Desulfomonile tiedjei DSM 6799: one gene and its partner. The main gene of each other region encodes a partner of the protein of the gene in region 2 in a complex. Links are inferred from orthologs where the notes say so. Each region holds a gene or a part of one and is shown on either strand. Other genes may lie near its edges.

Region 1 (14,805 bases), 3.2 Mb from region 2 along the record:
TCTTGAATTTCCAGAAAATCTGCCCTGAAATGCGATCGACACAGTATAAATTTCCGTCCGAGCTTCCGAAATATGCTTTTCTCTCGATTATTGCCGGAGAGGATGTTACGGGTCCTTCGGCTCTTACTGTCCAGCTCGGCAGGCCGTTCACGGCATTCAGGCAGACTAGAGCGCCTTCGGACGTTCCGAAATAGAGTTTACCGCCTGCCACTGCTACCGATGCGGAAATGGGACCATTGGTGGAGAAACTCCAGTCTTTCTCGCCGGTATCTAAATGTACCGCGTACAGGGTCCCGTCCCAGCTTCCGAAAAATGCTAATTTCGTAGTGCAGACTGCCGAAGAAGAAACCCAGCCGCCTGTCTTGAATTTCCATTTCAGCTCGGAAAGTTGCCGGACTCCCTGGGATTCATACATTCCAGTTCTCTGGAGATTGCCCCGGAACAAATGCACTTCATCATCAACAATTTCTTCAACACGCGGCGTTGGACATTTCCGAGTGTCCAATTCACAAATCTCGGCCTCGATTGTTGCCACAAAAGCACCGCACTGGGAACATTGGTCGAAGGCCTCATGATAGGTCGCTCCACATTCCGGACATTCAAAATCGGCGTGTGGAAGAACCGGAGCTATAAGGCGCCTGATTTCGGACTCCTGAACAGCTCCCACCTGTAACAGTCTTCTGAAAAGGAGTTGCAGTTCTTCAGATGAAATACTGTACTTGGTCATGAGCCCTTGTCGGGACAAACCAGACCGAATTGCCTCGACGAGTTCTTTGGCATTAATGGTTCTCAGAGACATGTGAACACTCCAGCCGGAACTTACATCAATTTGCTTTCAAAGTTTGACGAAAATCCCTCTAACCCCCCTTTATAAAGGGGGGAATGGGGGGATTTTGAATGCAAATTGGTATTACTCCCAGCCTGATCAGCGTCCGATACTGTAATAATAAAAACCTCTGTCTATCATTCGTTTCGGATTATAAATGTTGCGGCCGTCGAAGATTACCGGTTGCACAAGCAAGCTCTTGATCTTGTCGAAATCCGGATGCCGGAATTCATTCCATTCGGTGACAATGATCAACGCGTCTGCTCCCTCCAGGCACTCGTAGTTGCCAGGGGCAAATTCAACACCATGCCCCAGAATTTTCCCTGCATTCTCCATTGCCACAGGATCGAATGCCCTGATTCGCGCTCCCTGGTCCAAAAGGAAATTTATCAGTTCCAGAGAAGGAGCTTCACGCAGGTCATCAGTTCTGGGTTTGAAACTCAAGCCCCAGATGGCGAAGAGTTTCCCGGACAAAGAATCTCCGTCATAGTGAGCGAGGATCCTATCCATGAAATGCTTTCGCTGCATCTTGTTGGCTTCTTGTGCAGCTTCCAGAATCTTGAGCGACACACCGTATTGAGCACCGGTTTGAACGAGCGCATCCACATCTTTGGGGAAACACGAGCCACCGTACCCGATACCTGCAAAAAGGAACTGGGGTCCTATTCTGGGGTCCGAACCAATGCCGATCCGTACCATTTCAATGTCCGCTCCGACCTTTTCGCACAATCTGGAGAGTTCGTTGACAAAGGATATCTTGGTTGCCAACAATCCGTTCGCGGCGTATTTGGTCATCTCCGAAGAAGCGACGTCCATGACGAGTATCGGTTTTCCTGTCCTTACAAAGGGACTGTACAGCTCTTTCAATATCTCCCCGACTCTCACGTCTTCCACGCCAATGACCACTCGATCGGGTTTCATGCAGTCATCGATGGCATTTCCCTCTTTAAGGAATTCCGGATTGGAGGCAACATCAAAAGGATGCTGCGTTTGGGCTGCAATGATCTCCTTGACCTTTGCCGTGGTCCCCACCGGAACTGTGCTCTTGGTGACAATAATCTTGTACGTGTTGATTGCTCGGCCGATGTTGCCGGCAACCTCGAAAACCTGGCTGAGATCGGCATTTCCATTGCCGTCCGGTGGAGTACCTACTGCTATAAAGTTTATAAGAGAACGTTCGATGGTCAATTCCAGGCTCGTGGTAAAGGAGAGACGTCGCTCCGCCACGTTGCGGGCAATCATTTGCTCCAAGCCCGGTTCATAGATGGGCACTTTCCCATCGATAAGATCTTGGATCTTGCCTTCATCTATATCCATCAAGGTGACATTGTTACCCATTTCCGCAAAACACACGCCTGTCACTAATCCCACGTAACCGGTTCCTATAACGCCAACATGCATACCGAGCACCTCTTCAAAATTCAAACTACTGGATAATACCAAAGTGCTTTCATAGAGGGAATATTGAGAGATCTGTTTTTGGCCGGTCCTGGCAAATCTCCTTCGCTACGAACGCCACGCCCTGGCGTGGCTGACTTCACTTCGGAGACATGCCGGGACCGGATTTACTCCCGCCGGTGGCGGGATTACTTCTTTGAACGCACATTGCTATAAGCGCTCTATTATTACATCAAACGGTGAAAGTCTCCAAGCATAATCTCAGCAATATCATGAAACAACATCGTAAGACCTTGGAATATCAAGCCGGAAGCCGGCACCCACAAGGTTCTTGATTTCAATCGGACATTAGTCTGTCAATTGCCATATTTCAAAGCCTTCACATGAAGGAAAAACCCGCATAAAATACAAGGTGATTCCAGGTGACAAGCATTGATTTCAAACTCGTGTCGAAGCTTTTATTGATAACATTGGAAGTAACGATGTCTTGAACCTTTGTAGAGGCTTCCTGCACGGTCGGCGGGGTTTCCTATTGTATTTTTTGGCGTTTTACGGTATATAGGATGGATACTTGGATGAATCCCATAAGGGATTTTATTTAAAACTTTGTGTATTTGAGGGTGGGCACATTGCCTAGAGTACTATTTCATCGATTCGTTCCGGTTGTAGTCTTGGGATGTCTCCTCTGGGTTTTCATGATTCCTACCGCTTGCGCGGAATCTCCACTGCCGGATTTTTCTGGTATTCAGCTCGCACAGGCAGGATCGTTGCCGGAAACCAATGCAAAACCCGAAGGGACGCAAGTTTCGCGTGATTCGCTCTCGACGATCAAGCTTGACAACATAAAACCGCTTTACACTTCTCCTGCTCTTCCTGGTGAAGGGGTCTGGGATACTTCGGGAGTTCCGAGGGATTCCAGTGGAAATCCGATTATCTACAAAACCTTTTACCGCCCGAGCGTGGATTTTCCGAATGCCGTCGTGTACATGATGGTCGTGGATATGAGTAAGACCTTCCTGCAGTACTACGTGGGATCTCAGGAACCCGGTGCTTCTGTAGCGTTGTCGGAAGTTGAAACCGAGCTTCGGCCCAGAATTCTCGCTATTACGAATGCCATGTGGATGCAGAGACATTCGCGGGGTGCAGGAGCCATATTCAGAGGCAAAGTGGTCTATCCCATGGTAGACGGCATGGCCACCATGATCGTGTACAGGGACGGATCTGCGGATATCCGGGAATGGAACGCAGATATCCCCATCCATCTGGTGCGTGACGCGCGCCAATTGCGACATCTTATTGTGAAAAACGGGATGGTTGTGCAATCGGTAATGCGTAACGGCAAGCTTGAGGATTCAGAAATCGGGCTGGGCTTTTTACTCGGAGGAGGCGGCAAGAACCTTGACGGCAAGCATTTCTGGTACGTTGCCGATCGCAGTGCATTCGGTATCAGAAAAGATGGAAATCTGGTGTTTGCCATAGGACATCATATCGGGACCAAGGATCTGGCCAAAGCGCTCGTGCTGGCAGGGTGCGAACGCGGTATGCACGCGGATGCAAATCCGCACAATATCGTAGGGAATCTTTACGTACGAGACGCTCAGGGTAATCTCGTTACAAAGCAGAAACTCTCTCCCGAGCAGTCCAAATACACACTGAAGCGTTATGAGGATGGGTACACGAAAGACTTTTTCGCCATGTTCGCGAGGGACAATGCCGGGCAATCATCCGGTCGTGCGGTCAGCCGGACTGAAAACCAGCCTAACTATAGAACCCGGTGATTGCTTCTTGCATTGCAGATAATTCGTCTCACCGTATCCGACTGAAATAACAGAAGGGGAGTCCAACAGGATTCCCCTTCTATACTCTCCCACGAGATTTACTTCATCGGTTTTCAAAGGATATTTACGAAATCGTACCAATCCATCGCTTCCATGAGTTTTCCGCAGCATGGCGGAAACTCTCAGGCAACCAGATGGAACTCGTCTTTCTTCGCACCACATACGGGGCATTTATCGGGAGCCGCATCGCCGATGGTGTACCCGCATTTATCACAGACATAGTATGCCGAAACGGTGATGTCTTTGCCGCTTTCCACTGCTTTTACGGCCTGGCTGTAAAGTTCGCCGTGAACCTTCTCCACTTCGTTGGCCCAGTGAAATGACTTCGTGGCTGCGCCTTGTTTCTCTTCTTTCGATGTGGCAAGAAATTCGGGGTACATGCTGGAAAATTCGTAGTGTTCGCCCTGAAAAGCTGCTTTGAGGTTGTCCAGAGTAGAGTTGATGCCTCCGAGCACTTCAAAATGGTTGTGAGCATGGATTGTTTCAGCATCGGCCGCAGCTCTGAAGAGTTTGGCTACTCCGGGAAAACCGTCTTTGTCGGCCTTCTTTGCAAATGCGAGATACTTGCGGTTAGCCTGAGATTCTCCTGCAAATGCTGCTGCCAAGTTGTCGTTCGTCTTTGTCATTCTTTCCTCCTCGGATTAAGTTTAGAGCCGCAAGGCTCCTGAAGATGAGCCAGCATAATGCTGGGCAGTTGTACACCGTGTGAACACGTATCAAAAAGTAAGAGCATCTCGTTCGAGATGTTCGCAATCAGGACAGATTCCTACCACTTCCACTCGATGGGTAAGGACGCGATGTTTGCAGTTTTTCCGAGCTGTCTCTTCAATCTGAGGAAATGGGTCTATTGGCAGATCCTCAACTCTTCCACAACGTGCACAACGCACATGGTAATGGGTGCTGGTGTCCCCGTCGAAACGCCTGCGTGTTCCTGCGACATCGATCTTCTGAGCGTTGCCTTCCTCGCACAGGATTTCGAGGTTTCGGTACACGGTGGCAATACTGATACCCGGCAGGCGATGCCGGACTATTTGATGCAGCTCTTCAGCCGTAGGGTGCGACGTGAGTTTTTTCAACTCTTCCAGCACAACCTGCCGCTGTTTGGTCATTCTGCGTGTGAACACTTGAGTGATGCCCCTTATCGCTAACGCTTCTTAATTAAAATAAGTGCCAGATCGCAAAAACTTTGTCAAGAAAAAATTGCATACACCTAAGAAATTCCTTCTTGGATAATAGTTCCTCAAAATCGCTCAGAAATCCGATAACCGGGTAAAAATAGCAGCTAACCTGATAAGAGTAGGGTGTTCAAGAGGTCAGAAATTGTGGCTGCCATAAAAGGTGGGTGACCCTGCTCGACCATTCAGTCTGTTTATTGAAGCGAAACAATACGGGCAAATGTTCAGCCGTATCAATTCGTCCCCTTGTAAACTTGTCCGGGATAGTAAATTTCGAATTTGAACCGGGGAAACTGTTTTGGAAGTCGCATGACGTTGAATACCATTACTCCGATGGATATGCGGTCCAACCAGGAGGACATGGGCCAACCGAAGTGCACCACCACGCTTCGACCGGTCAGTTCGTATTCCACCACTTTGAGCAAGTCCACCATATGCTGGTACACGCTTCGTCGCTCGGCAACAAACCTGAAGTGATTTGACGAAAGCCTATTCGGAGCGCCTCTTCGAGGATTAAAATAGGTCACATAGGCTTCATTTTGTCTTACCTGCTTGATAGCTTCCTCTCGGGGTCTTCGAAAATAGATGTGCACTTCCGGATCGACGGATTCACTCAGATGCAGGATCATGTCCATCTGGGAATCGCTTTGTTCCGCTGCTTTTATCTCAGGGGCCCTTCTTTTCGCTATCATAAGCCCGGCCAAGAGGACTATGCCGGTGATGGTTGCCCACAATTCCGTACCGTGCGGCTTCATCCACGCAAGGAAGAAGAAGCAACTCAGGAAGACCACAAGAAATACGACTGTCACAAAACGGTTTGTGGAAAACGGCTTTATCTCCTTCGTGCCCATGAAATAGCGATAAATGATCAAAGATCCCATGTTGATGCAGAAACTGGCGATCAAGCCCAAGGCATACATATCGGCCAGGATCATCTGACTGCCTCGGGTGATGAGGATGATGACGGAAAAAAAAGCGGCATTTATGAGATGAATGCGATAGAGCGAGTCATTCCGATTCGGTGTAATGAGCCAGGAAAATCCGTATCGTTCGGCAACACGCTCCAACAATTCGCTGGAAGCGACAAAAGCCGTGTTAATAGCCATAATAAGAGTGAGGCTGGCCAATATGGCAACCGCGACGCCGAATGGAACGCCGTTTATCATGGTGGCATAATGAGTTATGAGGTCGCCTTCATGAGCGCGAAAATCAATGGGAGCAGATAAAGCCAAAGCGGCAACCACGGGGGTTACAACGCCGACAGTAACGGCGAGAAAGATGTATGCTCGTCCTATCTCCCGCCAGGTACGGACCAATCCTGCTGTCTGAAGAACGGATTCCACGCCAGAGTACGCCAAAACGCAGCTTGCCACTGAAGCGATAAAGATGCCGTAGCCCGAAAAAATCGACCCGGTGTTCATTCTGTGACCGGCGTGCTCGACAGCTTGCTCCAGGCGGGTCAGAGATTCTCCGTCCATGGACAGAAAACCCGACACAATGAGATTAAGGAAGATGATTGTAGCGAAAATGAAGACAGAGAACGTGAACCGCGCATTCTCCTTTATCCCGATAATATTGAGTCCAGCGATAGCCCACACGATGGTTATCGCTGTCATCATCTTGAAAGAGTGCGAAAATGCGAAAAATGAAGTCGCATTCTCCACAGCGCTGACCGCTGAAATACACGCCGTCAAAATGTAATCGACCATAATGGAAGCAACGGCAACGAAAGAGACTACCGGTCCCAGGACCAGATAAGAAAACGAGTACACGCCCCCGCCGAATATCCCGTGAAATTCCAGTATTTCTGCTATTTCAACCAACCGTGTCGTCATGTAGTGAATAAACACGGCAGTAAACGCGATAAAGAAAATAGCACTGGGGCCGATGAAACGGTAGGCCTCGGCAGGAGCGTAGAACACCGAAGTCAGCTCGTCCATGAGGGTGATGACTGCCACAGCGAGCCACGTCAACCAGATACGTCCGCCCTGGGAGTAGTAGAGAAGATTCGTCTTGCGTAACAGAATGAAAAACGCACCGATCAGCGATACATTGAGTAGCACCAGGACGATGGTTTTCATGCATCACGCCTCGAACAGTACCACTTTGCTAAATCATAACCGAGCAAAATTGGTTAGAATTTTTAATCCTGTTTCCTGGCTTTTTTCAGGGTGAAATTGTACTGCAAAAACATTATCAGCAGCCACGGCACAGGTGAATGTGATGCCATATTCGCTCTCAGCAACTATATGGGAATCATTCTGAGGCACCACATAATATGAATGGACGAAGTACAGATAGGACCCATCAGATATACCCTTGAAAATAGGTACCTCTTTACGGAAAAAAACCTGGTTCCAACCCATGTGAGGGATTTTAAGGCCCATATTCCTATCGAAGGCTTTTACTGTTCCAGGTACGACCTTGAAACCTTCATGAATGCCAAATTCTTCCGATTCATCAAAAAGCAATTGCAGTCCCAGGCAAATGCCCAGAAAAGGTTTTTCTGATTGGATAAACTCCTGAATCGGCTCGACAAGATCCAGGTTCGACAAATTCTTCATGCATTCGGGAAATGCGCCCACTCCCGGAAGGACGAGTCGATCGGCTTTTCTTATTTCATCCGCATCCCTGGATATCCGGGCGGAAACGCCGACCTTTTCAAAACCCTTTTGCACGCTTCTCAGATTGCCCATTCCGTAATCGACAACAATCAGCATTATGACCTCAGTTTGCTTGTTCTGGTAATGACTATATCAGAAATACAAAAAACTTCTCTCATACCGATTCGCTTTTCTTTCGTATTCTGGAAGACTGGAGGCATCCTTCGCTCCGGACGACGCAAAGCCGTCTAATCACTCCGCTCAGGACACCCCGGCCTTCGCTACGTCATGTGCATAACAGCGAAATGGTATCAGCTCAATGTGGACAGTTCGTTTGCCCTGACGAACAAGTCTGTGCCGCGAGTTCCTCTTCATCTGTACACGACAAGCTTTGTATTCTGAATAGAAAGTGAACTGTGCTCCAACTTGCATGGGGAGTCAAGAGGAGTGTCGGCTTTGATGAAAACCAGCCGCTAGAGCACCCCTTTTGTCGAAGGGATTCCTTCCACTCTGGGATCGATTTCCACTGCAGCGCGAAGGGCTCTTCCCAATGCCTTGAAGATAGCTTCCGCAGCATGATGAGGATTTTCAGCAGTGTGCACTGTTGCATGCAATGTCATGCCTGCCTGATCCGCTAATCCCTGGAGAAAAACCGGCACGAGGTCCAGCGAAAAATCTCCGGCGCTCCGATGGTCGAGCGGATTTGAAAAGACCAGCATAGGACGTCCGGAAAAGTCAAGTGTCACGGACGCGAGCGCTTCATCCATGGGAACCTGAGCGAATCCGTACCGGCGCAATCCTTGCTTGTTTCCCACTGACCGTTTGAATGCTTCGCCGAGAGTCAATCCGATGTCTTCAACGGTATGGTGAAAATCCACATGAAGGTCTCCCTGAGCTGTAATCTCAAGATCGAACAGACCATGCTTCGATACATGATCCAACATGTGATCGAAAAAACCGATTCCTGTGGAAATCGTTCCTTTACCGGTTCCATCAAGGTTCAACGTGACCTGCACGTCTGTTTCGGATGTCTTTCTGGAAACTGTAGCGGTTCGCTCGATGGTGCTCAAAGCATTTCGTCCTTTTCTCTGCGAATATTCGCACCCAAATCGTCCAGTTTTGTCACTATGCCTTCATATCCACGATCCAGATGATAGACCCGGTGAATCTCTGTGATTCCCTTTGCGGCAAGACCGGCCAAAATGAGGGAAGCACTGGCCCGAAGATCCGTCGCCTGCACGTGGGCTCCGGACAATTCCTTGACGCCCTGAACGCCGGCAATTTTGCCGGAAACCCGAATACGCGCTCCCATACGGACCAGTTCCTGAACATGCATGAACCGATTTTCAAATACATTTTCCGTGATCATGCAGTTATCATCTCCGAGAGACATGAGAGCCATGTACTGGGCCTGAAAATCAGTTGCAAAACCGGGATACGGATCGGTCTGCACGTCTCGACTCTTTACACGACCATTGGATATGACTTTCACGGAGTCTTCCGAAATTTCGATACCCACGCCGGTGTCGACGAGCTTCTCCAACAATGAGGCCAAATGAGCCGGTTGGCAGCCGCTCACCGTAATATTGCCGCGTGTAATAGCTCCAGCCATAACGTACGTACCGGCTTCGATGCGGTCCGCCATGACCTCGTGCACAATACCCTGGAGACGGTCTTTTCCCTCAATTTCGATAATATCGGTTCCTGCACCCGAAACGCTTCCACCCATACGGTTGATCACCTGTGCCAGTTCGCACACTTCCGGTTCCAAAGCGCAGTTTCTGAGGATTGTCGTCCCTTTCGCAAGTGCAGCGGCCATAATGAGGTTTTCGGTGCCGGTCACGGTCTTCAGATCGAAGGTGAAGTCCGTGCCGCGCAGACGTTTTGCTCGAGCCTTCACATACCCGCTTTCCAGCTCGATGGTTGCACCCATTGCCTCAAGGCCCTTTAAGTGTTGATCGATAGGCCGCGCACCGATAGCGCATCCACCAGGCAGGCTCACGTCTGCCTGACCTTCGCGCGCCATAAGCGGCCCGAGCACCATGACGGATGCTCTCATGGTCTTCACCAGCTCGTATGGAGCCCTTCGGTCGGTTATCATGCGAGCTTTTATGCGGAGCGTTCCGGGCTCGAAATCGTCCAGTTGGACACCGAGTTGGAGGAGCAACTGCTTTGTCGTACGGATATCCATGAGCGCAGGAATTCTATGGAATGTCATCTCATCGCTGGTAAGCAGTGAAGCGCACATCAGCGGCAAGGCGGCATTCTTGGAACCGCTTGCTCTGACAGTTCCCTGGAGGGGTGTTCCGCCGTGGATGACAATTTTTTCCATGATCCGTTCCTTTCGCAGCTAACATGGAATGAGCGTCCTTGTGAAAACTCATTCCGCAGCGGATGGGGCTGTATATCATCTTTGGGCAATATGTGCAACAGATCCGGTTATATGGATGCGTGATATTAAGGTACATGAAAGAGCCGGTGTGTACATCATACTCTGGGGACCGAGGAATTAGCCGATTTCGAAAGAGAGTTAAATTACCGGCCCATAACCCATTTCACTATGGTGACCGTATCTCACAAACGGACACAACTGAGGTGTCCACTATGTTGACATGTGTGTAAAAGTCATAGACGCAAGCATCGTTACGCAAGAGTCATGCCAAGATGCTATGAGCTTATGGTATTGCCGCTATTCATACATTTTTTTGTCCCCTGAATGGTTCGGCTCTTGCATCCGAAAAAGTGAGCATAGCTGATTGGTGACGCGGCGTCAGGCAATTGAATACCGGAAAGAAAGAGTGATACCGGACAAAATTGCTTCGTTGGGTCGCTTTGTAAGTTCTGCAATTTTTGGATTTATGCATCAGGAGGGCCTATGACAAAGCCGGAGATAATAGCTCTTATTTCTGAAAGAGCTGAAATATCTAAGAAGACAGCAGGGGTAGTTCTTAGCACTCTCGTAAACGTCATTCATTCGTCACTCAAAGAGAATGGTGGAAAAATTCGGATTTCTTCTTTGGGCACGTTTAAAGTCCTTGAGCTGAACGCCCGACGCGGCGTAAATCCCCGGACAGGTAAGGAGATGACCATCCCTGCAATGCGTCTGCCACGGTTTTATCCTGCTAAAGCTCTGAAAGAAACTTTGCGCGGAAAAAAATAAATTATTTCCGTGACACGGCGCATGTGAGATAAATATCATTCGATCTTCCTGCGAGTTTCTTTCATCTTTTTTTACGAGAGGCGGGCTGGAGACAGGGTTCTCCGTCTATTTGAACTCAGGGTCGCGATTTAGGAAACGCTGAGGGGTGCGACGCGGCCCGAGTTATCTCTCGAGTTATGTGGAGGGAGGAATGTCCTCGTCTACCAAGGCGGTAGGGGTTTTTGTCCTTGTATTTTTGGTGCTTGCATGTTTTCAGACAGCGTCGGCACTGGGGCCGCGGCACGATCTTTTCGGGTCCGGCCGTGTGGTCGGTGTAGAAGCTCCCAATTTGCTAAAAATAAAGCTGCAGGACAAAGACAAAATCATAACAGTTCGGCTCATAGGGGTGGGATCGCCAAAGAACAGGGAAAGGCTGAAAGGGCTGGGCCGGGATGTCCAGAATTTCATCTTCAAATTTGACGTATGGGAGCAATCGCGAGATTACGTTAAATCGCTTCTCCACAACAAAACCGTCCAGGTCTGGGCCAGGAAATGGGATTCTTACGACGAAAAACACAGACTCCTGGCGTACATTCGTATTCCCGCACAAGAAGGTGACCCTGTGGATCTCAATGGTGAAATTATCCGGAAAGGCATGGGATTTGTGACCCGCGATTACGTGCACGTGACGTTCGCAGATTATCGTTCCTTCGAGCAGGATGCTAAAAAGCATTCCCGCGGTATGTGGAGAGGCATATCGACAAGCAAGATTTCATCGAACAGATGAGCAACGGGAAGAAATTATTCTTTATGATTACCAACAATTCGACGTTTTTCCCACGCTCCAATTCAACATATCGGTGGGAGCCGGCGTCCCTGCCGGTCCATTCTATCGATATCATTGATCATGTTGAAGATGTGTCGGCACGGAGGCACGGCACCCACCAATACTGCTATCTTTAACCGAACACTAATTTTGGCAATTGCTAAAGTAATGGAAAATACGTGAGGTTGGCCCTATAAGCGAAATACGCGAATTCTAATTTACCAACATGTGCCTGTACCTCCGGACGTAGTCAGCCACCATGCGATTCGCTGAAAACTTTTTTTCTGCCAGATCTCTGCAACATTTGCGATTAATCGTGTTCGTTCGCGCAATGGCCTGCGCCATTTCCGATACACTGTTTACAAGAAATCCGGTTTTCCCGTGTTCCACCAGGTCTGAAAGCGCACCGGAAGGAAACGCCACCACGGGAGTCCCACATGCGTACGCTTCCATTGTCACGAGAGAACTTGTCTCGGGAGCTAAACTCGGGGCAAGAAGACATTTCGCGGACCCGAGAAGAGCGTTTTTTTCTTCAAGACCGAGCGATCCCACATACTGATATCTATTTCCGTCCAAACGTGGAAGAACTTCCCGCAAATAGTACTCATGGTGAGTTTCGTAATCGAAAAGCTTTCCAGCGAGGATGAGAGAGGTTCCGGCCTGTCGCGCTGCATCCAAAGCCAGATGTATTCCTTTTTCAGGACATATCCTGCCGAGAACCACCACGTACTCTTCAGGTACCGGAAATGTGCAGTCTTGTATAGGGACGCCGTTTTCCACAAATGGCAAAAGATTCGGGATAAACTGTGCAGTTTCTTCCTGATGACGGGAGACACAGTTGAAGTACACTCGTTCCTGGATTTGCTTAAACGCATTCGCATCGTACCAGGACACCGGAAGATGCAGAGTGATTAATACGGGGATATCAGTGTCGGGCAGATACTCCATAAAATCTATTCCGTGCAGGTGAATCAGATCGAGGTTTCGTTCGCGGAGTACATCGCGTACCAGATCGCGTACAAGACGATACGTTTTGTTTCGCGTATCACATTCGATCAGATCGTTTGTTCTCGGAAAGTCGATAAGATTGCCCACGATTCGAGAACCGCTGCAGGCAAGGACAGTGCTTTCATGTCCGAGGCGGACGAGTCCTTCATCCAGAAGTCGGAGAACTTGTTCGGCTCCTCCTGCGGTGTCCGATCTCACAGGTGCAAAGGGATAGGCAATGCTCAGGACAGAGAGCTTTTTGTTAATTTGTTCTGAATCCGAATGCATAAACCCAATCGCAATACTCGCAGATTCTTCGATACGAAGACCAATTTCAGGATAACAACTTCTTTCTTGTGATGGACTACAAACGATGCGGCCCTCCGGAGAGTTCCGAGGGGCCGAATATAACCACGTTTCTATGCAACGATTGTTTCTTATGCAATTCAAGACAAGGAAAGCTGTCACTCCGCTATCGCCGACACCAGCCACCCCTGTCTCTGCATTTCCAGTGACTCATCCATTTGCATCGCCATCCGTGCCGGTACGATTGCCAGCAACAGTAACAACGATGGCGGTGATATTGAGCTAACTGCGCAGGAAGTTCGAGAGCGGTCGGTCCGTCAATTGACACAACGGTGTCCAAATGACTCGCTACGGCTAAGGGCCCGGCGTACGCGAGACCGGAAACGGCTACCCCCACCAGAATAACAGCAAGTAGCAAAATCTTTTTCATGATGACCTCCTGAAACCCAAATCTTTTGAAAAGCTTTGGCGCACAGCCTCGATAGAATCGATAGATCCAGTATAACAGGACCTCCGATCGAAAGACATTTTTTTAACAACGCCCTGCAACTGCAACGACTTTAAATCGCACGATACAAGGCTTCCATGCCATCTTCTCTCTTATGAATATTGCATGGAGCGAAGCGAAGCAATATGCGTTTACGTTGCAATCTTTCGTTCATAAATCTGTTTGGAATGGAGAAGATTGATCGCCTTTCGGTATCCGTCGAACGTCCCAACGTCAACGTAAGACTCTCCTGCACAAATACCCAGTGCCTGACCTCCGTCTCGAATGTAGCTGTTCACGAGTGTGCCGATATATTCGTCCTGTTGCGCTCTTTTGCACCAGAGATCGAACAGATCGTGGAAGATTCGGCCGGACATCTTGAATGCTCCCCAAATCCAATTTGTTCCGGGATTCGATTTTTTGACGAGAATTTTAACCACAGTTCCGTCCTGCTGTAGGAGAACTGCGTCGAAAAGATGGGGCCGATCCACTGGAAACAAGAGAAACGAGAGTATGTCATCAGGAAGAGTGCAGAGGCCGTTTTCCGGGAACCACACAGTATCCGGCAAACCTACTAGCACCTGTTCATCGGGATGAATCAACGGAAGCGAACAGAATATCGCATCGCATAATCCTCGAGGCTCCTGTTGAATCATATAGCAAAAATGAACCCCATCTATGCCTTCGCCGTAATATTCCATGATGTCGGATTTACCTGATGAGATGACGATACAAATCTTTGTAGCTCCGGCGCGTATCATGCGGTCGATGAGGTATTCGCTTACGGCACGAGGACGTTCGACAAATGAATCGCTTCTGCTTCCCACCGGAAGCAATTCTTTTGAAAAAGCCAACGGTTGCATTCTGCTCCCCGCTCCTGCAGCAGGAATTATTCCCCACATAGATTCCCCCCGGCATTTTATCTGGATTTACGTCCGCAGAAGATTCCCGAATATCCCTGCGGAAAACCTGAATATAATCGATGAACTGACGAGCCGGGTCGAAAAAGCTCCGGATGAAGACCGGTAAGGGTTTAAATTACTCCATGCACCACACATGCGGAATATCGTCTGTAGGTATAGTACAGTGAGACGAATGTGGCACCGGTGTCGCATGCGAACGATTGCTGTGAAAGAATTTGTATCGCCCCCTGAGATTTTGTCTTGTTTGAGAAAAGCGAGATGCTTCTCATCGAATTTCTCAGAAAATTCGTTCCCGGT
Region 2 (14,942 bases):
GTAAGCAATTCATTTCGGAAAGATCGAGTGTCAGCCGGGCAGACACTACTTGCGAAGTCTTCGAGCCAACGTCCACAATTCTTGTGCCAGAATGTTGTACTCTTCTTCGCCTGGCGGACAGTTCTTCATCCTCTCTTTTATTTCTTCTTTGCGTAACTCCAACTTCCTCAGGCGGATACTGTCGATAGACTGATCAATCGCCAAATCCCCATCCACTTCCGGCCGAAGATCGTCCTCTTCCGGTTTCGGTCTCAGCCAACCTGCTACTATGGAAGCACAATCCGAATCCTCCAGCGATTGCGAAAAAGAGGCGCGATCGAAAGTCCCCGCCAGCCCCTTGAACTTCACCATTTTTTCTGCCAAGTCTCTCAAAACCGGATCGCTCAGTTCTTTAAGAATCCCACTCTCAAGAACTCGCTCGATGAAGCCGTCACGCAACAACATCCCTCTAACCACGTTTCTTTCGTCAGCGGGAAAGTCGAAAAGTTTCCGCATAGGACTGGAAGCGACAACTGATTCCTGTTTGCGCGCCTTCCGTCCATTCCAGAGTATCCTCCGGATACGATCTTCGCGTATACGTATACGAGAAGCGAATCTCTCAATAAGATAATCCGCCTCTTTTGAATCGGCAATCTGTCGGAGCACAGGTAATGATTCTTCGAGCGCCAAATTTCGTCCCTGGATTGTCTTGAGATCGTATTTGCTTTCCAATCCGTCGAGAAACATGTCCACTGCCGACGTTGCCTGATCCAGTAATTTCCGAAAAGCATCGATGCCGATCCTGTTCACCGCTTCGTCCGGATCTTTGTCGTCCGTCAAAATGAGACACCGCGGTTCGATTCCTTCGGAAAGAAAAAGTGGAATGGCGCGCTTTACCGCACGAAGCCCCGCTTCATCACCATCGAAAAGCGCGATTACTTCGCTTGTAAAACGCTTGAGAAGCCGAATTTGTTCTGTTCCCAAAGCTGTTCCCAGAGGAGCCGCAACGTTTTCCAGACCCCGGATTCGCAAAGAAATCTGGTCGAAATATCCTTCTACCAGGATCAACAGGCCTTCTCTTCGGATGGCCTCTTTTGCAGCATCCAAGCCGAACAGAACGTTCTTTTTCCTGAAGACCGGCGACTCCGGAGAATTCAGGTATTTGGGGTCTCCGGGACCAAGAATGCGGCCTCCGTAAGCGATCATACGGCCGTTCAGATCCCTGATGGGAATCATGATTCTCGAACGGAAGTAATCGTAAAAACCGCCTGTTGCTCGGGGTTTCGATAATCCTGCAGCGATTCCGTCTTTTCCGCTTATTCCAGCCGAACGCAGCTCATGCTGGAGACCGTCCCAGGAATCAGGGGCAAAACCGAGTCCGAGGTGTGAAATCCATTCAGCAGGGATACCTCTGTGCTCAAGATATTCTCTGGCTTGTGTGCTGGTCCTCAGGCCTTTTTCAAAATATTCCTGCGCTACGGCGAGAGCTTTCTCGATGGTATTTTTCTGATCGGGGGATCCGCTTCCGCGACGCCGTTCCTCATACTGGAAAGGGACTCCATATCGTTCTGCGAGCATGCGAACGGCTTCCGTAAACGTGGTGTTCTCAGCCCGCATAATAAAATTGAATACGCTTCCTCCTGTCGAGCAGCCGAAACAATGAAAAATTCCTTTTTGTGGAGACACGTAGAAGGATGGATCTTTGTCACCGTGAAACGGACAGACTCCTCGATAATCCTTTCCCGCTTTCTTGAGATTCACATATTCCGAAATTACTTGTACAATATCCGCAGCAGCAGCAACTTCAGCAATTTTCGATTCCGGAATACGCATCAAACTATCCCATTCTCCGGGATTGCCCAATCATGAACAGTAGATGAAACGATGTATGCCTCCGCGAACTCACTCGGAAATGGGAGTGACTACCGTAACGCCTTCGCCTCCCGATTGCGGGTCGCCGGGCTGAAAATCTTTCACGAGGGCGTGTTGAGCGAGGTACTCACGAATAGCTGCTTTTAGTCTGCCTGTTCCTCTACCGTGAATAATGACCAAAGACGGCAGCCCTGATAGGACAGCCTCATTCAGTGCTTTGTCAACGAGCGGAATGGCATCGTCCGTCCGATGACCGATTACATTCACCTCCCACTGAGGGTTGGCAAATGGGATATCTACCCCAATCCGCTCCATTTTTGAAGAACTTTTTTTTCCTGAGCCGGAATCCAGCACTATCAGGTCTTCTGTATCCGCTCGCACCGTGACACGTCCGAACGTTACATCCACCCGGCCATTGTCCAGGATATTCTTTACTATACCTTCCCGGCCGAGGGATTTTATTTTGACGCGAGAGCCGACATCGGGGGGAGCAACCTCCCTGTTCAACGGGGTGCCCAATTTTTCCTGAAGATCCTGTCTGATATTGTACAGAGCTTGACGTGGTTCCCGGCCACTCTTGAGCTTGCCCGATTTCAAAGAAATCTGAAGGTCGGTGATTTCCTTTTCTGCCTTTCGCATCAACTCGACCGCTTCTCTACGGAGTCCCTCGATGAGGTCTTCCCTACGAGATCGCACATCGTCCAGTTCAGCCTGCAGCGCTGTGCCCTTTCTTTCGAGAGAGTCTCTGAGCGTTTCGATTTCTGAAAGCTTAATCCGCAGACTTTCCAGGAGCTGAGAGCTTCCGCCTGCAGATCTATCGAGATAATTACGTGCCGCTGTGATGATCCTGTCGGGCAATCCCAAGCGTTCCGCAGTAACAACGGCGTGAGATTCACCTGGCAGATCGTACAATAGCTTGTACGTCGGCTTAAGCGTGACAGAATGAAACTCGACGCTGACGTTCTTCACGTCCGTTCTTGAAAGGGCATAGGCCTTCAAATGCGTAAGGTGGGTTGTGACCACTGTTCGAGCGCCTCTGGCAATGAGCTCATCCAGGATTGCCATGGCAAGAGCAGATCCTTCGTCGGGATCCGTTGCGCCTCCAAGTTCGTCCAACAAAACGAGATCCCCAGGCCGCACATGATCGAAAATACTCTTGATTTTCAGAACGTGACCCGAGAAGGAAGACACTCTTCCCCGGATATCCTGCTCTTCTCCGATATCCGCCATTATTCGCATGAACGGCGTTATGCGGGTACCTTCTCGTGCGGGCACCATTATGCCGCATCTCACCATGAGCGGAAAAAGTCCCGCTATTTTGAGCGCAACAGTCTTGCCGCCCATATTTGCGCCACTGATAACCGTTGCAAGTGTTTCCGGAGCCTGCACAACATCCATGGGCACCACCTCGGATTCCAGTGAAGCCAAAAGCAATGGATGTCGTGCACCCAGAATGCTAAACCCCTCGTTGACGAGAATAGGCGGGATCGATTTCGTTGCAGCCGCATACCGTGCACGGGCCTGAAAAGCATCCAGCCACACCAGTGCTGCCAAATCCTGAAGGATTTCTTCTCTCGCGGATCGTATGTGGCCGGTCAGTTCCTGGAAAATGCGTCTGATTTCAACCCGCTCTTCGTCAAGGAGCGATGCGACCTGATTGTTGAATTCCACAACATGGAGCGGTTCAACATAGACTGATGCGCCGCTTCGGGAGTGGTCATGTACAATGCCTTCCAGGAGTCCTTTGAATTCGGGACGCAGAAGTATCACGTACCGATCGTTACGGAGCGTTATATAGTCTTCCTGAACAATGCGGGACAGCTCCTGATCTTGAACCGTTCTTTCCAGGCGTTTACGAATCCTGTCCCGAACGGACCTCGTACGATTACGTATTTCCTGCAAACCGGGACTTGCATCAGGTCGCACCTGTCCCTGTTCATCCAGGACCTTGAGTATGCGTCCTCTGATTTCGTTTAAGGGAACAATTTTTTCCGCATGATCCCGAAGGAGAGGATATCTGTCTTCCAGCGATCTGAGCCTTCGCAGTGTTATATCAATCGTGTATAAGAGATCGGAAATTGCCAATATCTCTTCGGAATCCAGAATGACTGACGGATCGTCCAGCCGGACCAGAAGGCGGTCCATGGGAATCAGTCCCGGAAAATGGAACTCTCCGTCAATCGAGATCAACTCTTTGAGTTCGGAAACAAAATCCAGATAGAAGCGTACAGTCTCCAGATCCTCCTGTGGTTCTGCCGACAAAACTTCATTTTTTCCGGGCGTACTCATGGCGTACGCAGCCACTTCCTCCAGAACTCCGGGGATTTCCAGAGCGGCGGTGCTTTCGGAGATTACATCATGTAGTGAGTCATCGTACATCGGCGATCATGGCGTGAGTTCGACGGGAGCAGCTAACAGTGCAGATTCACAGGAAAGACAGAAACCGCAAACAATTGCGGGGTTTCCTTTTCATTCCGCAATTCTTCTCTTGCTGATCAAAGTCGAACCGGAATTCCTTCAGATTGAAGATATTTTTTCAGTTCCTTAATAGGTATTTCACGATAATGAAAGATCGAAGCAGCGAGGACCGCATCTGCATTACCCTGAACAATAGCGTCCCGCAAGTGCTCGGCAGTTCCCGCTCCGCCGGAAGCTATTACCGGTATTCCTACGATATCTGCAACTGCGCGGGTCATGGGAATATCGTACCCATCCTTCGTACCGTCTGCATCCATGCTGGTCAGGAGAATTTCACCTGCACCGAGTTCTTCCACCTTCCGAACCCATTCGAGGCAATCGATTCCCGTCATGGTGCGACCGCCATGAATCGAAATCTCAAAGCCTGAGGGAGTTCTTCCGGTTTTCTTTGCGTCAACCGCAGCGACGATGCATTGGCTTCCGAACTTGAGGGCAGATTCCCTGAGTATCTCGGGATTCTGGACCGCCGCTGTATTGAGAGATACTTTGTCTGCGCCGGCATTGAGTAATTCTCGGATATCTGCGGTGGTCCTTATGCCGCCTCCAACGGTGAGAGGCATAAAAACTTCTTCGGCCGTGCGCGCCACCACGTCGAGAATGATCTTTCGTTTCTGATGAGACGCTGTTATATCGAGAAATACCAGTTCATCCGCGCCCTCTTCATCATAGAAACGGGCATTGTCAACAGGGTCTCCGGCATCTCGTAGATTCACGAAATTAACCCCTTTGACGACCCTGCCGTCTTTCACGTCCAAACACGGAATAATCCTTTTTGCCAGCATTATGCTTGTACCAACCTCACGGCCGCTTTAAGATCTATCGTTCCCTCGTATAGGGCCCTTCCAATAATAATGCCTATCACACCTTCTTTTTCAAGAGGCAGTGTAGCTTCGATATCAGAGACTGTGGTAACGCCTCCGGACAGTATCACGGGAATGGCCGTCCCGGCTGCAAATGTTCGAGTTGCCTCAATATTGGGCCCGCGCATCATTCCGTCCCGATCGATATCGGTATAGATGAAAGCGACAGGATTTGCCGGTTCCAACCGCGCAGCTAACATGTTCGCAGAAACTCCGGCAGATTCGGTCCATCCCTGAACGGCAACTACGCCTGACTTAGCGTCAATTCCGATGGAGATCCTACCGGGAAACTGCTCCATAAGCGAAAGAGCGCGTTCGGGTTCCTTTGCGGCAACGGTACCGAGAATCACTGTGGCAACTCCCGAGTCCAGGTACAGCCGAATTGTGTCGGCATTCCGAATCCCGCCTCCTACCTGTACCGGAACCTTAACGGCTTCAACGATTTCCTGCACGCGGTTCAAATTGACAGGAACTCCGCCCACAGAGCCATCAAGATCTACTACGTGAATTCTTGACGCTCCGGAATCCTCCCACAAACGCGCTTGCGCTGCGGGATCGTCATGAAACACCGTTGAGGAATCCATTCTGCCTTGCCGCAGCCTTACGCACTTACCTTCTTTAAGATCTATAGCGGGAATAATAATCATGGATGCTTATCCGGGAATAAAAAAACCCCCATTCCGGGGGCTTTTTATTCGTCCAATGAACTGTCTGCTATTCAACAGGCAGGTAATAAACGAAGGGGGGCCAGGGAACGATGAACTTCCACATGGGTACCGCAACCGGGATGGGAGGGGGACCGCAGCTTATGGGCCCGCAGACCGGCATAGGCGGCTGGGGATACTGCATTTTCACTTCGATGGAAGTCGTCAGTTTCTTGGGTTTCATTTTAACTTTGGGTGGAGGCGGCGCACAAGACACACCCACACAAGCAGGGGCTGCAGCCGGAGCAACCATCGGTTGCGGAGCCGGGATCGAGCCCGTAGATGTCTCGGCCCACACCATGCCCGCCGCAGCTACGACGACCAGGATGACACCGAGAATTCCTAGCTTTTTGACCATACCCTCATCCTCCTTTCGACAAATCACTATATCTTATACAAGTCTCTTCTATCTTAGCCTTTTCTCGCGGCCAGCCTACTTCTTCACTTTGCAGGGCATAGGGGGCGGCGGAGCCATAGGAACGGGTCCGCAAACCGGTTTCATTTTTACGTAGTTAGCTTTTACGTATACGCAGCGGGGCACTTTTTCAGCCTTGCAGCACGGCCCCATGAAGGTATCGAAATGCTCGTTTTTGATTTCCACGGCGGGCACCAGCCACTCATAGCGACCGAGCGCGATGGGGTTGGGGAAAGTCTGGGGATTGCCGTAAAATGCAAGAGGAGTTCTCGGCCATGCAACGCCCGCCAGATAAGGGGCAACTACACGGACCTTACGCAGTTGCGCAGGCACCGGAACGATCTCCTCTTTCACCTGAGAATACTCAGTCGCAGCCGGACCACACACCGGAGGCAGTCCCGGAGGTGGCGGCATAAAGCCAGGGCCGCCGGCAGGGCCACCAGCATAACTAATCATGCTAGCGCCGCACAGTGCGAGAACCACAAGGCTCAGAAGTAATAAACGTTTAACCATACCCTCAATCCTCCTTTCAACAGTTCCTCCCACAATGTTGGGAGACCCGTAAAAACATTCCCGGATAAAAATCCGATATAGTCCGGAATGTATTTTTGGTATCAAATCAACCAGTGAATGTCAAGCTATTTTTTCTTGACGCCTCTTGTGACCACGTTTCATCAACCAGCTTACAATGCTCGTTGCCTCGAAATATATCCACCACCAAGCCGACCCTCCTTACATGATACGTAATGTCTCGGTCCGCAGGTATGGATACACCATGCAATGCTTTTTTGATGTAGAAATTGTCTATCAGATGCCCAAAACCAAGTCAAGAATTTTTTGGTCCAACGCAAAGCCTCAGAAGGGCTTTTCGCCGACCGGTGCTAAATCATCCCGTATCCACCGTCAACACACAGCACCTGGCCGGTGATGTAATCGGATTCGGATGATGCCAAAAATACGAAAGCCGGGCTAATGTCGTCGGATGTGCCGAACCGCTTCAAAAGTATGCGATTCATGTAAATCTCTTTGAGTTTCTCATCTGAACGGATCTTTTCGGTCATATCCGTTTCCACTATACCCAAGGAAATTACATTTGCACAAACATTGTACCGGGCAAATTCACGGGCTACACTTTTCGTAAAGCTCAGTATTCCGCCTTTTGCGGCAGCGTAGTTCACTTGCCCCACCGTGCCGACAAGGCCTGCCACGGAGCTGACGTTGATGACTTTGCCGTAATTCTGCTCTTTGAAATAGTTGAAAGCAGCCTGTATGCAAAGAAAAGGACCTTTGAGGTGCGCGTTCAGCACGGCATCCCAATCGGATTCAGACATTTTGTTCAGCATAGAAGGCCTGGTGAACCCTGCGTTATTCACCAGAATATCGAGCCGACCGAAATGTTCTTTAGCAGCCGACATCATTGCTTCCACTTCGGATTTGACTGCAACGTCTGCCTTGACGGCCAGCGATTTCCTTCCCATTGCTTTGATCTCTTCCACCGCTTCCAGGGCAGGTGCTTCGCTGGAACTATAATTGATCAGAACGTCCGCGCCCTCGCGCGCAAAAGCCAGCGCGACATTGCGCCCGACTCCTCTACTGCTTCCAGTAACTACTGCCGCTCTACCGGCCAGTCTCATACATACCTCCTGTATCGTGCATCTTTTACTTAGCGATCCATATTGATGAATTCCGTCTCATTGGATTCCAGGAAAACTGGGACGGCATTCACTCTAATACTGATTCGCTTTTCTTTTTGTAATCTGGCAGACTAGAGGTATCCTTCGCTCCGGACGACGCAAAGCCATCTAATCACTGCGCTCAGGACACCACCAGCCTTCGCTATCTTATGTGCATAACTGCGAAATGGTATAACAAGATAAAACCGAAAAAAAAAGCTGGTACTTGCAAAAAAAAAGCCCCGAGAGGGGCTCGGGGCGTGAAAGGAGGTATGGATATGGGTTATTGTGTCTGGTTGCGACCCGCACGAACTCACCGCACGGGCTGCCATGATGCGGATTTCTACTAGAGTCTGCGGTGTTCGCTTTTCACATAACCCCTAGGTATGTGGACAGATGACAAGAAAAAAGGTTTCCATTTTTGCACAGGTACACTTCTTTTTTTTAAAACTATTATCAAGCAGTTACATGGCGCGCCTTCACCGAAACTCGAAAATAAAATGCCGTGATTCTTTTGTGAAAACTCGAGAAGAAAATACCCTGATTGGGACTCTTTGTGACGGCCTTTTCCCTTTCATGAATTTCCGATTTATGAATTTCCGATCGAAAAAAATTATAGTACGTGGCCAAACAACGTCTGATTCAGAAGAAGAGTATTGGTGGGTGCCGGCCTCCGTGCCGGCACATCTTCAATATTATTAAATGATATCGCTATGATGGACCGGCAGAGACGCCGGTCCCTACCAATATCCTGTAGTTCACGCGCGGGATAAACGACAGAATTTTTGGCACTGACTATAAATTTCGGTTCCGGAAGAAACGCGCCCCTTTTATGGAGTATAGACAACCACTATCAGCTTGGAATGCTTGTTGCTCAGGTTTTTCAAAAAATGTTTCAGGCCGGAGTTGAAATGCAGACTGGCGCCTGTCTTTAGAACGTGTGTCTCATCGGCAACCTGCAGTTCGATGCGGCCGTCGAGCACGTACACGAATTCCTCGCCTTCATGCTGGTATGAAACCATTTCGTGCTCTTTTTTGGGGTCCAGTGTAATCAAGTAAGCCCATAGATGCTTATCTTCCGCATTGGGCGTAAGATTCTTGTAAGAGTATGCCTTGGTACGTTTTCGGTAACTTTGCAGTCTTTCTTCTTTTTTTTCCTCCGCGAGGAGGGTCGCTGAATCGATCGAGAGTGCACGAGAGATTTGAATAAGTAATCCTACCGGAGGAGACACTTTTCCTGACTCCACATCTTCGAGGTATTCCGGATCGAAGCCGACCCTGTGAGCCAGTTGTGTGACGTCCATGTTTTGCTTCTCTCGCATGTCCCGGATTCGTTCCCCGAGACTCAGAGGTTTTGCAGGTTTTTTTGGCATCATATATCTCCTTGATCTCTTTGCCGACGATTGCGTCTCTGTTCCCGAACGCGTGTGCTCTGGATCGTTGCTCACCAAATTCAGCATATTAGTAGGTATCGGGAGCTTTGCGTCCTTTGTATTTACCGAGTTCCCGAGCGATAACCACTCGTTGAATCTGGTTCGTGCCTTCGAATATCTGAGCAACTTTTGCGAATCGCATGTACATTTCCACAGGGTAGGATTTCATGTACCCATAGCCTCCCAGAATTTGAACCGCTTCTGTCGTAACTCTCATGGCAGTATCGGTAGCAAATCTCTTTCCCATTGCTGCTTCCAGCACACACGGCTCACCCTGATCCATCATGGCGGCAGCGCGGTACACGAGTAGTCGTGAAGCCTCTATTTCCGTAGCGAGATCGGCAAACAAAAATTGGAGTCCTTGGAAGGATACAATGGGCCGGCCGAACTGATGACGCTTGTGTGCATACGCGAGAGCGTAATCGAAAGCCTGTTGGGCCAATCCCGTTGAACATGCACCTATGCTGACTCTTCCTCCATTGAGGGCACTCAAAGCCATGTTGAAGCCTTTTCCCTTTTCACCGATCAAGTTTTCCTCGGGTATGAAGCAATCATTGAAATGAAGTTCGGTGGTTGGGGAAGCGTTCAGCCCCATTTTGGGCTCGTGTGGGCCGAATCCGAATCCTTTGGTGCCTTTTTCAACGATAAAAGCGCTTATTCCGCGCTGTTTTTGAGCCTCGTCAGTCCGAATCATAACTGCGTATACGTCGGCAACCTCACCGCTTGTTACGTAGAGCTTCGTTCCGTTGACTACGTATCCACCGTCTGTCTTCACAGCGGTGGTCTGCAAATTTGCCGCATCGGATCCTGCTTCTCCTTCAGTCAGGGAGTACGCGCCGAGTTTCTCTCCGAGAGCCAAAGGTTTCACCCATCGTTCGCGCTGCTCTTCGTTACCGTATTGAAAGATGAGATTCGCGACCATATTGTGAACACTCAGGTACACAGCGGTTGCAAAACAGCCTTTCGCGAGTTCTTCAAAGATCAGAGCAGCAGTGAGACGCCCTACGCCGGTCCCGTCATATTTTTCGGGAATATACAGGCCAGTGAAATCGAGCTGTCCCATTTTGTCGAACACTTGTCGAGAAAAGGTTGCGGTTTCTTCCCACTCCCGCGCGTTGGGCGCGAGTTCCTTTGTGGCAAAATCTCGAGCAGCTTTCCGAATGAGGCGCTGCTCGTCATTAAGCTTGAAATCCATGAGCAATCTCCACTTCTCGGGCAAGAGCAATCCAGACTTACTTACAGGCTCTATCGAATTGTTTTTTCAGGAGGGGCCGTAAACCGAACCGACAAAACTGCTTGCCGGCCCGATTCGATCGACATTATTGCAGATAATTATTCGCTTACGAATAGAGGAGTCAATGAAAAACGCCGGGGGGGAACATTTTTGTCAGCGCACGCGGCCGCTGGTTCCGTTCGTGGTGATGGCCGAAAGGTCATTGCGCCAGCGTTCGATCTTTCGAATCGCTTCGGCTTCCCAGGGAAGCCATGACGAGCGTTTCTTGATGCGTATGGAGGCTTCGAGTTCTGCAGGTACAGGGGCTGAAAACATTTCGGAATCCTGCAGTTGATTAATGTAGTCATTGATGATTTTCAACTGGCGGCGATTCAGCTTGCCTCTTAATTCAAAAAGTTTCCTCTGACCGAGGCAATCGAGACCCGATATGGCAGAATGGTTTTTGTCCCTACAATCAATTAGTTCAGTTAAAAATCTATAGTTTTCGCGAAATTCGGAAGGAATGCTGGATAGATCGGTATCCTGGGTGCTGCCGTAAGGTTTCATGATTTCTCCACGAACTGCGGGTACGTCGACCAACGGGTTATCGACTGTGCCTTCCGGAACAGGCACGGGGGATGGGGTAACATCTCGGCGGGATATTGTCAAGTTTTGGTTTTAGATTTTCTTCTAAATATCGCTATATTCAGGAAAAAAATGTTTCCAATCATTCAGCCTTGCGGTCCGACCCACGGAGTAAATTCTTGTGTCGCTCTGCTACTTCAGGATCGATACGGATCTCGTCTTTGTGTTTTTCCTTGAATTTCTCGAGGCTTTTCTTCTCTTCATATGAGAAATACCACGTTTCGATGTTCCCCACGATACGCTCTCCCTGCGGCAGTTCGCGTACAAAGGCCACCCCGCTCATGATTGTCGGCTGGTTGGTTCTTTGACCGTGAATGAAACATCCGAGCAGTATTCCGATGCCTGCCATAACGCCGAACCAAAGTGTGTATTTAACCGCCTTAAGCACCTGGTCCCCCTTGTTTCCGTTGGAAAGCTAACGATATATTATCACTCCGCAGACTATGAGCCAAGCGGTCACACAGCACAGAAGCGGGACGTCCGCAAGCAGAAGCTCTGTGGGAGAGCCTCCGTCTTCCTCGTGGTAGATGAGAAACAAATAGCGGAAGATCCCGTACGTTACTAACGGAATAGTCCACGCGAGCTTCTCCGATTGAATACCGAGAACGTGATTTTCGCTCACAGAGTACAGGCAATAAAAAATCAGCGTGGACGTCGTGGCCACCTGTACGAGCTGATCGAGGAGCGCAACATTGTAGTTCTCAAGGACCGGTCGATGGGAGGTCGCGTCATCCGAGAGAATCATCACTTCGTGTCTTCGTTTGCCCAGAGCCAGAAAGATCGAAATGGAGAAAGTGCAGAGAATGAGCCAACTCGAAACCGTGACACTCAATACGACGGCACCGCCAAGAACGCGAAGGAGAAATCCGGCAGAGATGGTGAGGACGTCGAGAATAACGAGGTCCTTGAGTTTGATCGAATAAAAGACGTGTATGATAAGATAAAACCCTAGGCACAAGAAACCGTTCAAGGGAATACGCGCAATCACGGCCACGGAAAGCATGGCTGCAATCAGTACGACCATAAACGACAGTGCCGCAGTCGGACTGATCTCTCCCGCAGCAAGAGGACGATGTTTCTTGCGAGGATGGACTCGATCTTGTTCGACGTCCATATAATCGTTCAGAATGTACGTTGCCGAGGATGCGAAACAAAATGCGACGAACATGGCCGATACTTTGACCACATCCTCCCAATGAGTCAGATGACCGCTGAACACAAGCGGCATCAAGACGAATCCGTTTTTTATCCACTGGGTGGGTCTCATCAATTTTAGAGCGGGGAGGATAATGTTCATCACATCACGACTTCCATTGTTTTGGTTGAACTGGAACATTAGCTTTTAGCACAATGTTGTTGCTCTGTAAAATAAAACTCAGTGCTGCGTCCCTGAATCCTTGAGAAAGATGCCGGACCGTTCCCTTGGTACTCCTGGAGCAATGCACTATTCTTTATGGGGAGGATTATTTCACATGACAGACCTGCAAGATGCAATCCGCGAGGAAAACAGGCGTATTAGGCTTCTGAGAATTATGTCGGATCTGACCGTTCAAGTTCTCATGAGCGGCCGTCTTTCCGCCAGCGAAGCAGCGTCCTTAATAGATGGTGTGAAAACCTTCGCATTGAAACTTTTTCCCGGAAAAGATCAGACGTTCGACCTCATTCATATGCCCCGCTTCAGGAGAGCACTGCGGGAATCAGGTACATACGATCGCGAAAAACCGACATTAGTAGTATATCACGGTTTTGAGACGGGTGACCATTCCGGCGAGCGCAACTAGCGGTACTTCACATTATTCTTCTTCCTGACCTTGGAACCACAACAGACTAAGTGATACGATGTCTTGATGAAAAGCGCGGCCTGCTTCCATGCCCGGGGACAACGATTAACAACGTGAATGGCTATGAAGACCGTTTGATTCGATAATGTCGACGTGGAGGGGTATTATGAATGATTTCGATCTTATGAGAAGTCTGACCCAGAAAAACGAAACGAAGATCGTGATGTTGGTCATGGACGGACTTGGAGGTCTTCCCCGGGAATTAGGGGGTCCAACCGAGCTCGAGTCTGCGTTTACGCCACATCTTGACCGCCTGGCCAGAGAGGGCATGGCCGGACTCCTGCATCCTGTGGGATTAGGTATATCTCCGGGAAGCGGTCCCGGGCATCTGGGATTATTCGGGTACGATCCCATTGAGTGTTTGATCGGACGAGGAGTCCTGGAAGCGGTGGGCATAGGGCTTCATCTTACGAATAAAGATGTCGCTGCACGAGGAAATTTTTGCACCGTGGACGATTCGGGCGTTATAACGGATCGCCGGGCCGGTCGCATCTCCACTGAAGAATGCGCCCGAATGGTCGGACTGATCGAAGGCATAACCCTGCCGGGAGTCGAAATCACTGTCAAACCGGTAAGGGATTATCGATTTGCATTGATTTTCCGCGGGTCCGGTCTTTCTCCCCATTTGAGCGAAACCGATCCTCAGAAGACAGGTGCTAAACCGCTGCGTGTCGAACCCCAGGATGATGCCGAAGCGACCAGTCACACTGCAGACCTGGCCAACCAGTGGGTTGAAAAGGTGAGAGACGCCATAAAAGACCAGCATCCGGCTAATATGGTAACTCTGAGAGGCTGGTCGAAAGAACCCGGATTGCCCACCTTCGAAGACATATTCAAGCTCAAGGCCGCTGCTCTTGCTGTTTATCCAATGTACAAGGGCCTGGCAAATCTCGTTGGTATGACCATCATCCAGGGGCTTGCGAATCTCGAGGATCAGTTGAGGTCACTGAGAGAAAATTGGGATTCTTACGATTTCTTCTTCTTTCATTACAAGTACACCGACAGCAGGGGCGAAGACGGTGATTTCGATGCCAAGGTAAAGGAGATCGAAAAGGTCGATAAGATAATCCCCGACATCCTGAAACTGAATCCGGACGTAGTGGTGGTCACAGGAGATCATTCTACACCAGCGGTTCTGAAATCCCATAGCTGGCATCCTGTGCCAACATTGATCTGGGCTCCCGGAACAAGCCGTACCAATCCCGATGTGACGGAGTTCGGCGAAACCCACTGCCTTCGCGGCGTACTCGGACAATTCAAGGGAACCGACCTTATGAAACTGGTAACAGCATACGCTCGCAGACAAGCCAAATACGGAGCCTGACAGGCATTTGACATCATTCGATACTTCATATCGGTTCGCAATCAAAGGAGTAAAACCAGGGAAACCCTTCTTGTAAGAAGTGTTTCCCCGAGCCCCTTCCCAAGAACTTCTAGCATTCGTCTCAGAGCTGGTTTTTCCTACAGAAAAATCAGCTCTGAGACGAGTGTTGAAAGTTTTTGGAAGGGTTTGGGGAACCTTTTTACAAAAAGGTTCCCCATGTCTTACTGCTTTGATTGCGATCGGTATGAACAGTATAGAAGGAAGACAAAGAGGATTTTATGGCACGATCCGATGTTCATCCGATCCATTCTTTCGAATCCTGGCAAGTCTGGCCCGGTTCGTACGACAATTCTCCTCCTGACGGGTTATATCCGTGCCCTGGAGAGCAAGCGCTTAAGATCACGAAGGATACTCCGGTAGCATCCATGGGTTCGTGCTTCGCCAGGGAGATCAAAAGCGTTCTGCTGCGGGAAGGATATTCCTACGTGCAGGAGGAAGCTGAGCA

The links.
Region 1: the proteins of hisF (region 2) and hisH are in contact, whole or in part, in a crystal structure (PDB 6RU0), measured with the Thermotoga maritima proteins. The link is inferred for Desulfomonile tiedjei DSM 6799 from one-to-one orthologs. Residues at the interface, in WP_004080486.1 of Thermotoga maritima: Met1, Leu2, Ala3, Arg5, Ser40, Glu41, Asp45, Glu46, Ala70, Glu71, Ile73, Asp74, Ile75, Pro76, Phe77, Asp98, Lys99, Ser122, Gln123, Glu161, Thr195, Leu196, Asn247, Arg249, Glu251; in WP_004080484.1 of Thermotoga maritima: Asn15, Arg18, Arg22, Arg117, Leu118, Pro119, His120, Met121, Gly122, Trp123, Asn124, Asn134, Gly135, Tyr136, Tyr138, Val140, Tyr158, Glu180, Lys181, Ser182, Ser183, Lys184, Ile185.

The regions. Positions count from the first base shown.
Region 1 is NC_018025.1:442,783-457,587, forward strand. The notes cover bases 6,155-9,007. They hold hisH (imidazole glycerol phosphate synthase subunit HisH), read right to left. Parts: upstream 7,958-9,007; coding sequence 7,352-7,957; downstream 6,155-7,351. Other genes in these bases: DESTI_RS01915 (APC family permease), read right to left, coding at 6,155-7,318; hisB (imidazoleglycerol-phosphate dehydratase HisB), read right to left, coding at 8,314-8,901; murA (UDP-N-acetylglucosamine 1-carboxyvinyltransferase), read right to left, coding at 8,907-9,007. Outside these bases: DESTI_RS28280 (beta-alanine-activating enzyme beta-propeller domain-containing protein), read right to left, coding at 1-799; DESTI_RS01895 (UDP-glucose dehydrogenase family protein), read right to left, coding at 926-2,227; DESTI_RS01900 (hypothetical protein), read left to right, coding at 2,845-4,002; DESTI_RS01905 (rubrerythrin family protein), read right to left, coding at 4,185-4,688; DESTI_RS01910 (Fur family transcriptional regulator), read right to left, coding at 4,779-5,186; more of DESTI_RS01915, read right to left, coding at 5,471-6,154; more of murA, read right to left, coding at 9,008-10,172; DESTI_RS01935 (HU family DNA-binding protein), read left to right, coding at 10,716-11,000; DESTI_RS01940 (thermonuclease family protein), read left to right, coding at 11,191-11,766; DESTI_RS01945 (glycosyltransferase family 4 protein), read right to left, coding at 12,019-13,080; DESTI_RS30530 (hypothetical protein), read right to left, coding at 13,265-13,528; DESTI_RS01950 (sugar phosphate nucleotidyltransferase), read right to left, coding at 13,738-14,487. UniProt on the Escherichia coli protein: IGPS catalyzes the conversion of PRFAR and glutamine to IGP, AICAR and glutamate. The HisH subunit catalyzes the hydrolysis of glutamine to glutamate and ammonia as part of the synthesis of IGP and AICAR.
Region 2 is NC_018025.1:3,638,404-3,653,345, forward strand. What follows is about bases 3,230-6,219. They hold hisF (imidazole glycerol phosphate synthase subunit HisF), read right to left. Parts: upstream 5,112-6,219; coding sequence 4,347-5,111; downstream 3,230-4,346. Other genes in these bases: DESTI_RS15410 (endonuclease MutS2), read right to left, coding at 3,230-4,230; hisA (1-(5-phosphoribosyl)-5-[(5-phosphoribosylamino)methylideneamino]imidazole-4-carboxamide isomerase), read right to left, coding at 5,111-5,836; DESTI_RS15425 (hypothetical protein), read right to left, coding at 5,904-6,219. In the rest of the region: dnaG (DNA primase), read right to left, coding at 46-1,812; more of DESTI_RS15410, read right to left, coding at 1,882-3,229; more of DESTI_RS15425, read right to left, coding at 6,220-6,251; DESTI_RS15430 (hypothetical protein), read right to left, coding at 6,327-6,821; DESTI_RS15435 (3-oxoacyl-ACP reductase family protein), read right to left, coding at 7,190-7,942; DESTI_RS15445 (helix-turn-helix domain-containing protein), read right to left, coding at 8,812-9,354; DESTI_RS15450 (acyl-CoA dehydrogenase family protein), read right to left, coding at 9,443-10,609; DESTI_RS15455 (hypothetical protein), read right to left, coding at 10,802-11,194; DESTI_RS15460 (hypothetical protein), read right to left, coding at 11,355-11,660; DESTI_RS15465 (decaprenyl-phosphate phosphoribosyltransferase), read right to left, coding at 11,688-12,569; DESTI_RS15470 (hypothetical protein), read left to right, coding at 12,745-13,053; DESTI_RS15475 (2,3-bisphosphoglycerate-independent phosphoglycerate mutase), read left to right, coding at 13,220-14,437; DESTI_RS15480 (GSCFA domain-containing protein), read left to right, coding at 14,716-14,942.